One region of the Streptomyces sp. NEAU-174 genome, then DNA from elsewhere that is predicted to be linked to it. Evidence: riboswitches for the same ligand, from Rfam matches in the RefSeq annotation. Region 1 holds a riboswitch; each other region holds the start of a gene.
What was found. A riboswitch is a leader RNA that binds a small molecule or an ion and turns the genes downstream of it on or off. The one in region 1 is predicted to bind S-adenosylmethionine.

Region 1 (4,205 bases):
CGGTGAGGAACGCGGCGCGGTCGCCGCCGAGGATGCCGCGCAGCACACCCGCCGCGACGTCGTCCGGCAGCAGCCGGTAGTAGTCCGGTGGGGCCCACGGGGTGTGGGAGAAGTGACCGATCCGCAGATCGGGGCGGCGCTCGCGGAGCATCGCGGGCACCAGCGCCAAGTGGTAGTCCTGCACCAGGACGACGGCCTCGTCCACCGCCTCCTGGGCAAGCGCGTCCGCGAAGGCCGCGTTATAGCTCTCGTAGGCCGCCCACTGCTCGGCGAACTCCGCGTCGAAGACCGGCTCGACCGGGGTCTGGTAGAGCAGATGGTGGACGAACCACAGCACCGAATTGGCCACGCCGTTGTACGCGGCGGCGAAGACGTCCGGCGCGATGTCGAGCATCCGCACCTGCTGGCCGCCGGTGTCACCGGGGTTCAGATGGCTGTCCCCGGCCCGCCGCGCCGCCTCGCGGTCGCCCTCGCCGAGCGCCGCGCACACCCACACCCCGCCCGACTCGGGGCCGATCGCGCTGAGCCCGGAGACCAGCCCGCCACCGCCGCGCCGGGCGGTGAGCGAGCCGTCCTCGCCCAGGGTGTACGAGACCGGGCCGCGGTTGGACGCGACCAGGATCGGGGCGGTGCGCGGAACTGCCATGTCGCGAGCCTAGCCAGGCGCGGCCCCGCGCAAACGTACGTACGGTTTCTTGCCCCGTAGGTGCTATTCCGGTTCCCGGTTCCAGCCACGTGAGCGCCGAGACGCACGGCGTCACGCCACGTGTCACGCCGTGCGTCACGCCGCGCGTCACCCCGTGCGTCACGCCACGCGTCACCCCGTGCGTTACGCCGCGCGCCGCGCCGTGTACTCCGGGACCTCGACCATCGGCGGCCGCTCCTCGGTGTCCACCGCCGTGGTGCGCGGCTCGAAGCCGTTCTCGCCCCGGTCGAACTGGGTCAGCCGCGGCCGCACCAAGTGGCCCCTGGCCAGCCGCAGCTGTGCGGTGCGGTAGATCGCGGCCGCCATCCGGCCGAGCGCCTGCCCGTCCTGGTGGCGGTGTTTGCGTACCCCGATGTCCACCTGGCCGAGCGCGTCGAGCCCCACCGTGTGCAGCGCGTCCACCAGCAGCCCGAGCTCGACGCCGTAGCCGACCGGGAAGGGCAGCCGCTCCAGCAGCGAGCGGCGCGCCGCGTACTCCCCGCCCAGCGGCTGGACGAATCCGGCCAGCTGGGGCCAGTGCAGATTCAGCAGCGGGCGGGCGACCAGCTCGGTGACCCGGCCGCCCTGGCCCGCCAGCTCGCCGAGCGGGCGGTCGTACATGCCCTTCACCAGGTGCAGCGTGGGGTCGGTCAGCAGCGGACCGACGATCCCCGAGACAAAGCGCGGTTCGAATTCCCGCAGGTCGGCGTCGATGAAGCAGACGATGTCGCCGCTGGTGGCCAGCAGGGACCGCCACAGCACCTCGCCCTTGCCGGGCAGCGCGGGCAGCCGGGGCAGCAGCGAGTCGCGGGGGACGACGGTGGCGCCCGCCGCCGCGGCGACCTCGGCGGTGCGGTCCGTGGAACCGGAGTCCAGCACCACCAGCTCATCCACCAGCGACATCGCCTCGCCCATCAGCTCACGCCGGATCGTGTCGGCGATCTCGCCGACCGTGGCCTCCTCGTTCAGGGCGGGCAGGACCACGCTCACCGTCGTCGCCGCGGACCGCTTCGCGGCCAGCAGGCGATCCAGCGGACGGTCGTCGGCAGACCAGGAGCGGCGCTTCAGCCAGCGCTCCACCTCATCCAGCACCTGTGTCTCTCCCCTGCTGTGGTCGCTGTGACCCATCTCGCGCATCGGACGGCTACCTCAACCATCCGGGCCTTCGGTTACAGTCTTGAACAACGCACATGGCCGTCGTATGTCGGGGTCGACCTCGACGTTTACCGAGGTACCGACGTACCGACGACGCTGGTGCCGACAAACGCCCCGGGTCCGCCCGGCGCCATACCGCTCATCCAGAGGGGCAGAGGGAACGGCCCGTTGAAGCCCCGGCAACCCTCCAGCTGATCTCGCATTCCGCAGCGAGGCTCCCAGCTCGGGAAGGTGCCAATTCCGTCTCGTGGCGAAATGCGTCGCGAGGAAGATGAGGAGAAAGGGCCTCGCCATCCATGGCTGTGCAGTCAGTAGAAAGCTCAACGACCTCCTCCACCTCCGGTGCCTTCGGCCCCGCCGTCGCATTGTCCTGCCGGGAGTGCGGTGAGCGCTTCGAGCTGGGGCCGATCTTCGCGTGTGAGGCCTGTTTCGGGCCCCTCGAGATCGCGTACGAGCTCCCGGCCGGCGACCCGGAGGGGCTGCGCCGACAGATCGAGGCCGGTCCGAACAGCATCTGGCGCTATGCCCCGCTGCTGCCCGTCCCCGCGGACGTGGCGCAGCTGCCGAGCCTGAACCCCGGCTTCACCCAGTTGGTCAAGGCCGACCACCTCGCCCGTGAGCTCGGCGTCACCGGTGAGCTGCACATCAAGGACGACTCCGGGAACCCGACCCACTCCTTCAAGGACCGGGTCGTCGCCATCGCCGTCCAGGCCGCCCGCACCTTCGGCTTCACCACCCTCTCCTGCTCCTCCACCGGCAACCTCGCCGGCGCGGTGGGCGCCGCGGCCGCCCGCGCGGGCTTCCGCTCCTGCGTCTTCATCCCGCACGACCTGGAGGCGGGCAAGGTCGTCATGGCCGCGGTCTACGGCGGTGAGCTGGTCGGCATCGAGGGCACCTACGACGACGTCAACCGCTTTTGCAGCGAGCTGATTGGCGACCCCGCGGGCGAGGGCTGGGGCTTCGTCAACGTCAATCTGCGGCCGTACTACGGCGAGGGCTCCAAGACCCTGGCGTACGAGATCTGCGAGCAGCTCGGCTGGCGGCTGCCGGACCAGATCGTCATCCCGATCGCCTCCGGCTCCCAGCTCACCAAGATCGACAAGGGGCTGAAGGAGCTGATCGCGATCGGGCTGGTCGAGGACCGGCCCTACAAGATCTTCGGCGCCCAGGCCGAGGGCTGCTCCCCGGTCTCCGCCGCCTTCAAGGCCGGCCATGACGTCGTACGGCCGCAGAAGCCGCGGACCATCGCCAAGTCGCTGGCCATCGGCAACCCCGCGGACGGCCCGTACGTCCTGGACATCGCCCGCCGTACGGGCGGCGCGGTGGAGGACGTGAACGACGAGCAGATCGTCGACGCCATCAAGCTGCTGGCCCGCACCGAGGGGATCTTCGCGGAGACCGCGGGCGGCGTGACCGTCGGCGTGACCAAGAAGCTGATCGAGGACGGTCTGCTCGACCCGTCCCTGACGACCGTCGTGCTCAACACCGGCGACGGCCTCAAGACCCTCGACGCGGTGGCCCCCACCACGGGTCCCTCCGCCATCATCCGACCCACCCTTGACTCGTTCCGAGAGGCTGGCCTCGCATGAGCGTCAACGTCCGAATCCCGACCATCCTCCGCACCTACACCGGCGGTCAGGCAGAGGTCCCGGCCGAGGGCGCGACCCTCGCCGAGGTCCTGGCGGACCTGGAGAAGAACCACGCGGGCATCTCGGCGCGCGTCCTGGACGACACCGGCAAGCTCCGCCGCTTCGTGAACGTCTACGTCAACGACGACGACGTCCGCTTCGCCGACGGCCTGGCCACGGCGACCCCGGACGGCGCCGGGATCTCGATCATCCCGGCGGTCGCGGGCGGCTGCTGACCCCGCGCCCCCCTCCTCACCTTTGGCATCGCCCCGTCCGGGGACAACCGGACGGGGCGATTCCGTGTGTGGAATCGCGATACAGTTGCCCGGATTCCCCGACGGCTCCGGGGTCGGAGCCACATATGAGAACTCGTCAAGTTGTGCGTAAAGTGTGAGCGCGAATTGTCGGGTTGGTTCCTTATGTCCGGCCCGGCTTGCCCGAACTTCACATAATTTCTCACTTTTAACCGTTCGACCGTGCCCAGAATTCTCGTCCGATTGACCTGTTGCAGAGGGCGTTGGGACGGATACATTCAGCGGCGGTCGACGCGTTCCGGCGCACACCCCCCACATCCGGGGGGTGAGGTCTGACCCGGGTCCGCGGAGTGCGGTCCTGCGCAAGGGCCAGCAATAGGGGAGTTAGGAATGGCTCAGGGCACCGTCAAGTGGTTCAACGCGGAGAAGGGGTACGGCTTCATCGCGGTCGACGGTGGTGCGGACGTGTTCGTCCACTACAGC
Region 2 (4,205 bases), on a different contig from region 1:
CCCCGCTGGGCCCGGCGCTCCCGAACTCTTGGCCCAGGGGCCCACGAGGCCCGTTGGGCCTCAGCCGCGGTCCGGGACGCAGCGGCCCTCCTCCGTGCGGTAGCTCCACCGGGCGCCGTCGCGCACCAGCTCCTTCACGGCACCCACGAACCGCTCCACATGCTCATCCGGCGTGCCCGCCCCGAAGCTGACCCGGATCGCGTTCAGCGACCGCTCCCCCGGCGCGGCCTCCGGCGCGCCGCACTCGCCCGGCTCGTCGGGCTCACTGTCCAGCAGGGTGCGGACCAGCGGATGGGCGCAGAACAGACCGTCGCGTACGCCGATGCCGTACTCCGCGGAGAGCGCCGCCGCGAAGTGGGAGCTGTTCCAGCCCTCCACCACGAACGACAGCACACCGACCCGGGGCGCGTCGTCGCCGAACAGCGAGAGCACCCGCACCTCGGGCACCTCGGCCAGCCCCGCCCGCACCTTCTCGATCAGCTGCCGCTCACGGGCGACCAGGCCCTCGAAACCGGCCTCGGTCAGCGCCTTGCACGCCGACGCGATCGCGTAGACCCCGATGACGTTCGGCGAGCCCGCCTCGTGCCGGGCGGCGGTGGTGTGCCACTCGACGTCGACGCCGCCGTCCTCCCTGCGCGTGACCTTACGGCTGGCGCCGCCGCCCGCCAGATACGGCCGGGCCTCCCGCAGCCAGTCCGCCCGCCCGGCCAGCACCCCGGCCCCGAAGGGCGCGTACAGCTTGTGCCCGGAGAAGGCCACCCAGTCCACGTCCGCCTCCGCGATGTCCACGGGGTGGTGCGGGGCCAGCTGCGCGGCGTCCAGGACGATACGGGCGCCGTGGGCGTGCGCGGCCGCGGCCAGCTCCCGCACCGGCCACAGCTCACCGGTCACATTGGACGCGCCGGTCACGCACACCAGCGCCGGGCCCCCGGCACGCCCCGCGAGCGCCTTCTCCAGCGTCTCCACCGCCTGCCGCGGGGAGCGCGGGGCGCTCAGGTAGCGGACGGTGACGTCCTCCCGCTGCTCCCACGGCAGCAGCGAGGCGTGGTGCTCGGTCTCGAAGACGAAGACCTCGGTGCCCCGGGGCGCCACGGCGGCCAGGAGGTTGAGCGAATCGGTGGTGGAGCGGGTGAAGACGACCTGGTCGTCCTCGCGGCAGCCCAGGAAGGCGGCGACGTCCTTACGGCTGTTCTCGAAGAGGTCGGTGGACAACTGCGAGAGGTAGCCCGCCCCGCGGTGCACGCTGCCGTAGTACGGCGCGTAGGCGGCGATGTCGTCCCAGACCCGCCGCAGCGCGGGGGCGCTGGCGGCGTAGTCGAGCGCCGCGTAGGTCACCTCACCGCCGGTGACCAGGGGCACCAGGACATCGCTGCCCAGCACGGGCAGCGGCTCACAGGCGGCGACAGCGGAGGTGGTGGCAGTAGCGGTGGCGGTGGTGGTGGCAGCAGGGCGCGCGGACATGGCGAAGTCTCCCGAAGGGGTCGGATGAATGCGTGACGCGCCGGAAACGGCGGCGGCGACGAGCCGGCCGTAAGGGCGCGGAAAATCGCTCGACGCACGGCCGTACCGCGCGGAGCGCACTGAGGAGAGACGGGGCCGCTCGGCCCTAACGCATTCGCTGCATCACGGAAGAACTCCCTCGACCACCAGGACCCCTAGTGCGAGGGGTCCGCGCTTGCCGCCGGCCTCGCTGCCTGGCGGCCTGGTCATCACCCGGGGCACCCCGCCACGGACGGAGGGTTGCCGGACAGCGGGCCGGGGCCGTAGTCGCTGTCGCTCGTGACCTGGGCAGGAGTATGCCATGTCGGACGCCGGCGCCCATGCCCTGTCCACATCCCGGACAGAACATGGGCGCCGTAAGAGAGCAGCCCGCCGCAGGCGCCAAGGCCCGCCGGACCCCCTACGCGTGGGTGGCCCGGACCCACCGCTCCAGGACGTCACGCGCCGCCCCCGAGTCGATCGACTCGGCGGCCCGCGCCACACCCGCCCCGATCCGGTCCGTCAGCGGCTTGTCCCCCGGCTCCCGCTCGAGCGCCACCAGCGCCGCCGCCGAGTTCAGCAGCACCGCGTCCCGGACCGGGCCCCGCTCGCCCGCCAGCAGCCGGCGGGCCACATCGGCGTTGTACGAGGCGTCCGCGCCCCGCAGGGCCTCCACGGGGGCCCGCTCGACGCCCACGTCCCGGGGGTCGAAGGTCTCCTGGCGCACGGCGCCGTCCCGGACCTCCCACACCTGGGAGGTCGTGGTCACCGTGAGCTCGTCCAGCCCGTCGTCGCCCCGGACGACCAGCGCGGAGGAGCCGCGCTCGGCCAGCACCCCGGCGATGATGGGCGCCATACGGGCGTCGGCGACCCCGGTCGCCTGGGAGGTGACCTTCGCCGGGTTGGTCAGCGGGCCGAGCAGGTTGAACGGGGTGGCGACGCCCAGCTCGCGGCGGGCCGAGGCGACATGCCGCAGCGACGGGTGGAACTTCACCGCGAAGCAGAAGGTGATCCCCGCCTCCTCGGCGACCTCGACCACCCGCTCGGGGGTGATGTCCAGATTGACGCCGAGCTTCTCCAGCACGTCGGAGGCGCCGCTGGCGGAGGACGCGGCGCGGTTGCCGTGCTTGACCACCCGCGCGCCGGTACCGGCGACGACCAGCGCGGACATGGTGGAGATGTTGACGGTCCTGGCGCGATCGCCGCCGGTGCCCACGATGTCCACGGTCGCCCCCGGCACCTCGATCACCCGGGCGTGCTCGTACATGGCCCGCACCAGACCGGCCACCTCGGAGACCGTCTCGCCCTTGGCGCGCAGCGCGATCGCGAACCCGGCGATCTGGGCGTCGGTGGCCTCGCCCCGCATGATCCGGTCCATGGCCCAGGCGGTGTCCTCGGCATCGAGGTCCCGGCCGGCGATCAGCGAGCTCAGTACGTCCGGCCAGGTGCGGGCCGTCGCGGTGCTGTCGCCTCCGGCGGGGGTCACAACGTCCATGGTCCGCTCCTGGATCCGTGGGGGTGGGCAGGGAAGGGGTCCGCGCACTTCAGCGGCCCGCCGCAAGCCTATCGGCCGCACGGCCGGGGCCCCGGCCGGACCGTGCGGTCCGGGCCGGGGCCCTGGTCTGTGGCGTAGCTGTATGGAGAAACCGGTCGCTGAGGGGTTACCGGGAGATCAGTGGTGGCCGTGGCCGCTGGTGATCTCGTGGTACTCCTCGCGGGTCGGCTTCGGAATGACGTTGTCCCCGCCGTAGTAGCCCTTGGAGAGCTTCGAACGGAGCTTCTGGGAACGCTTTATCTTCCGCTTGACCCCGTTCTCGTCGACCTCCGGGCCGATCTCGTAGGGCTCGGGCTGCTCATGCTGGGTGAGGATGTGCAGCTGCTCCTGCGCGAGCGGCTCGTGGACCTCGATGAACTCACCGTGCGGCAGCCGCTTGATGATGCCGGTCTCGCGGCCGTGCAGCACCTTGTCCTTGTCCCGCCGCTGGAGGCCGAGGCAGATCCGCTTGGTGGCGATGAACGCCAGGACCGGGCCGACGAAGAAGGCGATCCGCACGAACCACGTGATCGAGTTGATCGACAGGTGGAAGTGGGTGGCCCACAGGTCGTTACCGCCACCGACCAGCATCACGAAGTACGCGGTGATCCAGGCGACACCGAACGCGGTACGCGTCGGGGCGTTGCGCGGGCGGTCCAGGATGTGGTGCTCACGCTTGTCGCCGGTGATCCAGGACTCGATGAACGGGTAGAGCCCGATCGCGAACAGGACCAGCGGGAAGAGCACGATCGGGATGAACACGCCCAGGACGAGCGTGTGGCCCCAGGCGGTGATCTCCCAGCCCGGCATCACACGGACCAGACCCTCGGCGAAGCCCATGTACCAGTCGGGCTGGGCGCCGGTGGACACCTGGTCGGGCCGGTAGGGGCCGATGGTCCAGATCGGGTTGATGGTCGCGACCGCGGAGAGGACCGCGATCACACCGAAGACCAGGAAGAAGAAGCCGCCCGCCTTGGCCATGTAGACCGGCAGCAGAGGCATGCCGACGACGTTCTTCTCGGTCTTTCCGGCCCCGGGGTACTGCGTGTGCTTGTGGTAGAAGACCAGGATCAGGTGCGCCACCAGCAGGCCGAGCATGATGCCCGGCAGCAGCAGGACGTGGACCGGGTAGAGCCTCGCGATGAGGTCCGTCCCCGGGAACTCGCCGCCGAAGACGAACATCGAGATGTAG
Region 3 (4,205 bases), on a different contig from region 1:
GTAGGACGCGCGCCGCGCCAGGCCGCGTAGGCCAAGGCCACGTTCAGCGCCGTCAAACCATGCCCGACGACGAGGTTGATGATCTCGACGGCACCCATGGTGCCGGCGGACGGCACCGCGGAACCCAGACTGACATGGTCTTGCCGGAGAATGTCCTGATCCTCCCGAAGCCACCGATACAGGTCGAGGAGTACCTCCTCCTTGCCCATCGACTCAACCGTGATGCCGACCTGCATCGAGCCCTCCCGTCGTCGCCTCGCGCGTCCACGATAGGAATAATGCAGCATGAGATGCGCTTGGTGTGGGGGCGATCTCCAGGTCCATCGCCTCGCACACCTGCCGCGCACGCAGCGGCGCGGATCCGCCTTCCGCCGCGCATTCCCAACTTGGTGAGGTAGTACATCACCGCGCCACGCGGCGGCAGGTCGTGCGGAAGCAGGTCCCACTGGCAGCCGGTGCGGCCCTGGTAGAGGAGCGCATCGACGATCTCCCGCATCTCGTACCGGCCCTGGTGGCCGCTGACCGATTGGTGTGCGGCCTGCCGCGCGGCGATCACCGGCTCGATCAGTGCGTCTGGTAGGGCTTGCGTTCGCTCACGGTGTTCAGCCCAGCACGCCCATCCCCGCCGACCGGCGGGGATGCCGCAGTCCGACACATTCAGGTGACGGCAAATCGCTCATCAACCCACATGCCTCCCTCTCGGAGCACGACCCCCTCTCAAGGCGCCTCGGCCAGGCCGGCCTCCGGAAGCGTGGTGTGGAACGCCGGGTGGGCGTGCAGCCGCCGCACGTAGGCGCGCAGCCGCCCATGGCGGGAGACCCGGTCGGCCGCGTCGGCGTCCAGCAGGGGCCGGTGCTCGGTGTCGAGTTGGACCAGGGCCACCCACAGGTCCACATCGGCGGCGGTCAGCTCCTCGCCCAGGGCGTACGGCGCGGCCGTCAGCCCGCGGTCGAGCCGGCCGAGGGCGGTCAGCAGCCTCTCCAGCGCCGCGTCCCGGCACTCCGCCTCGGCGGCCGTCCCGGCCTGCCGGGCGGCGTCGGTGATGTCCGCGTCGAGCAGGTCCCGGAGGGCGTCGATGTCCGTGGCGAGGGCCGCCGGGCGCAGCCGGGGGCGTCCGGTCCCGCTGTCGTCGCTCAGATGGCCGGCGAGGTCGCGCAGGATGTCGGGCGTGTGATTGCTGACGACACGTCCGGTCCAGCCGTCGCACAGCGCGGGCGCGTCCACCGGTCCGCTGTAGCGGTGCCAGGTGGCCTCGTAGGCCCCGCGGAGCGCGGCGTACGCCTCGGGGGTGTCCTGCGGGAGCCCGACGAGGGTGGTGGCCACGGTGTCCCGCAGCCCGAGCAGATCGAGGGTGATGGAGACGCGCAGTGAGAGCGGACAGTTCGCGGAGAGGTAGAGCCGATAGCGATGCGGCACCGGATAGAAGCCACCGGCGAGGTCGACGCCGATGCGGCTGCGGAAGCGGTGCGGGGGCGCGGGCGGGGCGATCCGGGGGCGGGGTGAGCAGGGGTCGGGGTCGAGAAGAGCGGCAGGACCTGAACTGACCGGAAACGTCTCGGACATGGCTCTCCAAGGCAGTGACGGAAGCCCCGGCCACCGCCGGTCGAGGGCGGCGCCGGTGGCACGACGGAGGGGAAGCCCGCGCGGGGCACCCGCCGGGCGGGGCCGGGACACACCCGACCCCGGCGCGCGGGACCGCGCTCGGTGACCGTGTCGACTCGGGCCGACTCAGAGAGCTGGACTGGAGGCGCTACAGATGCGCAGCAGATCGATGTGCAGCCGTCTGGTCAGGAGGCGGAGCCGGCGGAGCGGGGACAACGGACGGGGACGCCGGCGGACGCCGTCCCCGTGGCTGTCGGTCCTGGGCATCTCCACCGATCCCATCATCGGGGGCTCGCGGGGCAGCGAGACCGCGCTTGTCCCGTCCACGCCGACGGAACCTGGTCGTCACCCGGGGGCACCCCGTCGCGGGAGAAGGGTTGCCTGTCAACGAGCCGGGGCCGATGACCCACCTGAGCGGGGGTTCCGCACGGTGGGCGCTGACAATCGTGACCGTCCCTGACAGTGTCGTCGCGCTCCGCGAGGGCGTCAACCCATGCCGGAGCGGCCAACACCGGCCGACCGTACGGCGGATGTACGGCGCCTTGGCACAACGGCCTCACAGGTGGCTCAACCGGCTCAACCGGCTCAGCGGAACGGCCGGTCCGCGCCGCCGGTGTCCCGCTCGATGAGGACCATGGCCGCGTCGTCCGTCAGCCGTCCCTCGGTGTGCCGGACCAGGGCGTGGCGCAGCCCGTCCAGGTACTCGGACGGGGTGGCGCAGTCCAGCGTCTCCATGGCCCGGTGCAGCGGAAAGAACTCGTCGCAGTCGTTGCGGGCCTCGATCACCCCGTCGGTGTGCAGCAACAGCCGGTCACCGGGCAGGAACGGAAAGGTCTCGACGCCGATCGCGGGAGGGCCGAGGAACTCCTCGAGGCCGAGCGGCGGCAGCGGGCGCGCCGGGTCCAGGGAGCGCACCTCGCCCTCGTGCATCACCAGGGGCGGCGGATGGCCGCGGTTGACCAGCTGCACCAGCGAATCGTCCGTCACCACTTGGGCGAGGAGCACGGTGACGAACTGCTCATCCAGCTCCCGCGGATCCTGTAGCTGGGAGCGGTCCAGCAGCTCGTACTCGCGCGCCAGCGCGGCCGCACAGCGGTGCATCACCTCGGCGAGGTCCTGCTCGTAGTGCACCGCCTCCCGGAAGGCGCCCACGACGGCCGCGGCGGACCGCACCGCGGCCAGCCCTTTTCCCCGCACATCGCCGACGATCAGCCGCACTCCGTAGCGGGTGCACATCGCCTCGTAGAGGTCCCCGCCGATCTGCGCACCGCGCTCGGCCGCCAGATAGACGCTGGCGGTGTTCACCACGCCCATCCGGGCGGGCAGCGGCCGCAGCACCACGTTCTGGGACACCTCGGCGATCCGGCGGATATGGGCCAGTTCGCGGTCCCGGCGCACCCGCACCGCGCAGGTCGCCACGCTCGCCACCGCCACCACCAGCAGGGCCAGCAGATTGGTGTACAGCTGCGGGGTGCCCCAGGCGTCGTTGTGGATGGCGGTGATCGCGCTGACCACGCCCGCCAGGACCGCCACCCCGCCGGTGCCGACCGGCCCCATGGTCACCGCCGCCAGCGCCGGCGCCGGGGAGAGCAGGGGGCCGGTGTAGAGGGTGTGCGCGGGGGAGAGCTCGATGCCGAGTACCGCCGCCAGGACCAGGAACGGCAGACACCGTGTGATCGCGAACAGGGTCTGGCTGCGACCGCTCACCCCAGGGGTGGCGCGCATGAATCGCATAATTGGGTACTTTATCCGATGAAGACCCCCGAACGGGGGCGCTCTCCACAGCGCGCGACGGAAGCCCCGGGCGTAGCCTGACGCTATGCCCGAACTTCCGGATGTCGAGGGGTTCCGGCGGACGCTCGCCTCCTGCGCCCAGGGCCGCCGCGTCGAGCGGGCGGAGGTGGCCGACCCGGGGGTGCTGCACGGGGTGACCGCGCAGCGGCTGAAGCGCGACCTCAAGGGCCGCCGCTTCGCGGCACCGCGCCGCCATGGCAAGTGGCTGATCGCCCCCACCGACGGGCCCACCGTCGTGCTCCACTTCGGCATGACCGGGCGGCTGGTCTGCGGGGCGGACTCCGAACCGGCCGGCCGGTTCCAGCGCGTCGCCTTCGACCTCGACGACGGCCACCGCCTCGGCTACGAGGACCAGCGCAAACTCAAGGGCATCTGGCTCGCCGCCACCGACGACGACATCGACCGGATCATCGGCGACCAGGGCCCGGACGCGCTCTCGCTGAGCCGGGCCGAGCTGGACCGGCTGCTGGAGGGGCGGCGCGGACGCGTCAAGGCCACCCTGACCGACCAGGCCGTGATCGCCGGACTCGGCAATCTGCTCGGCGACGAGATCCTGTGGCACGCCCGGATCCATCCGCAGCGGCCGGTGAACGCGCTGACCGACGGCGAGCGCGATGGGCTGCACAGCGCGCTGCGCGAGGTGCTGCGCGCCTCGGTGCGGGCGGGGCGGGTGCCGGACGACCCGGACTGGCTCACCGGGCGGCGCGACGATCCGGATCCGCACTGTCCCCGCTGCGGCAATCCGCTGCGCCGCGGCCGGATCTCCGGGCGGACGAGTCTGTGGTGCCCGCACTGCCAGCGGGAGGACG

Region 2: it holds a riboswitch for S-adenosylmethionine, as region 1 does, so the genes downstream of both, ACT2CW_RS16790 (aminotransferase class V-fold PLP-dependent enzyme) here and thrC (threonine synthase) in region 1, are expected to answer to the same signal.
Region 3: it holds a riboswitch for S-adenosylmethionine, as region 1 does, so the genes downstream of both, ACT2CW_RS05935 (glutathione S-transferase C-terminal domain-containing protein) here and thrC (threonine synthase) in region 1, are expected to answer to the same signal.

What each region holds. Positions count from the first base shown of each region.
Region 1 covers NZ_JBQTCE010000001.1:264,189-268,393, reverse strand. Annotated here, with positions in the region: gene ACT2CW_RS01115 (alpha,alpha-trehalose-phosphate synthase (UDP-forming)) at 1-646, opposite strand, end outside; gene ACT2CW_RS01110 (glucosyl-3-phosphoglycerate synthase) at 830-1,777, opposite strand; SAM riboswitch class I at 1,977-2,118, shown strand; gene thrC (threonine synthase) at 2,137-3,429, shown strand; gene ACT2CW_RS01100 (MoaD/ThiS family protein) at 3,426-3,704, shown strand; gene ACT2CW_RS01095 (cold-shock protein) at 4,113-4,205, shown strand, end outside.
Region 2 covers NZ_JBQTCE010000005.1:246,068-250,272, forward strand. Annotated here, with positions in the region: gene ACT2CW_RS16790 (aminotransferase class V-fold PLP-dependent enzyme) at 61-1,461, opposite strand; SAM riboswitch class IV at 1,667-1,785, opposite strand; gene trpD (anthranilate phosphoribosyltransferase) at 1,901-2,974, opposite strand; gene qcrB (cytochrome bc1 complex cytochrome b subunit) at 3,152-4,205, opposite strand, start outside.
Region 3 covers NZ_JBQTCE010000002.1:228,031-232,235, reverse strand. Annotated here, with positions in the region: gene ACT2CW_RS05945 (effector-associated constant component EACC1) at 1-236, opposite strand, end outside; partial or broken gene ACT2CW_RS05940 (transposase) at 395-597, opposite strand; gene ACT2CW_RS05935 (glutathione S-transferase C-terminal domain-containing protein) at 718-1,563, opposite strand; SAM riboswitch class IV at 1,908-2,054, opposite strand; gene ACT2CW_RS05930 (PP2C family protein-serine/threonine phosphatase) at 2,188-3,336, opposite strand; gene ACT2CW_RS05925 (Fpg/Nei family DNA glycosylase) at 3,422-4,205, shown strand, end outside.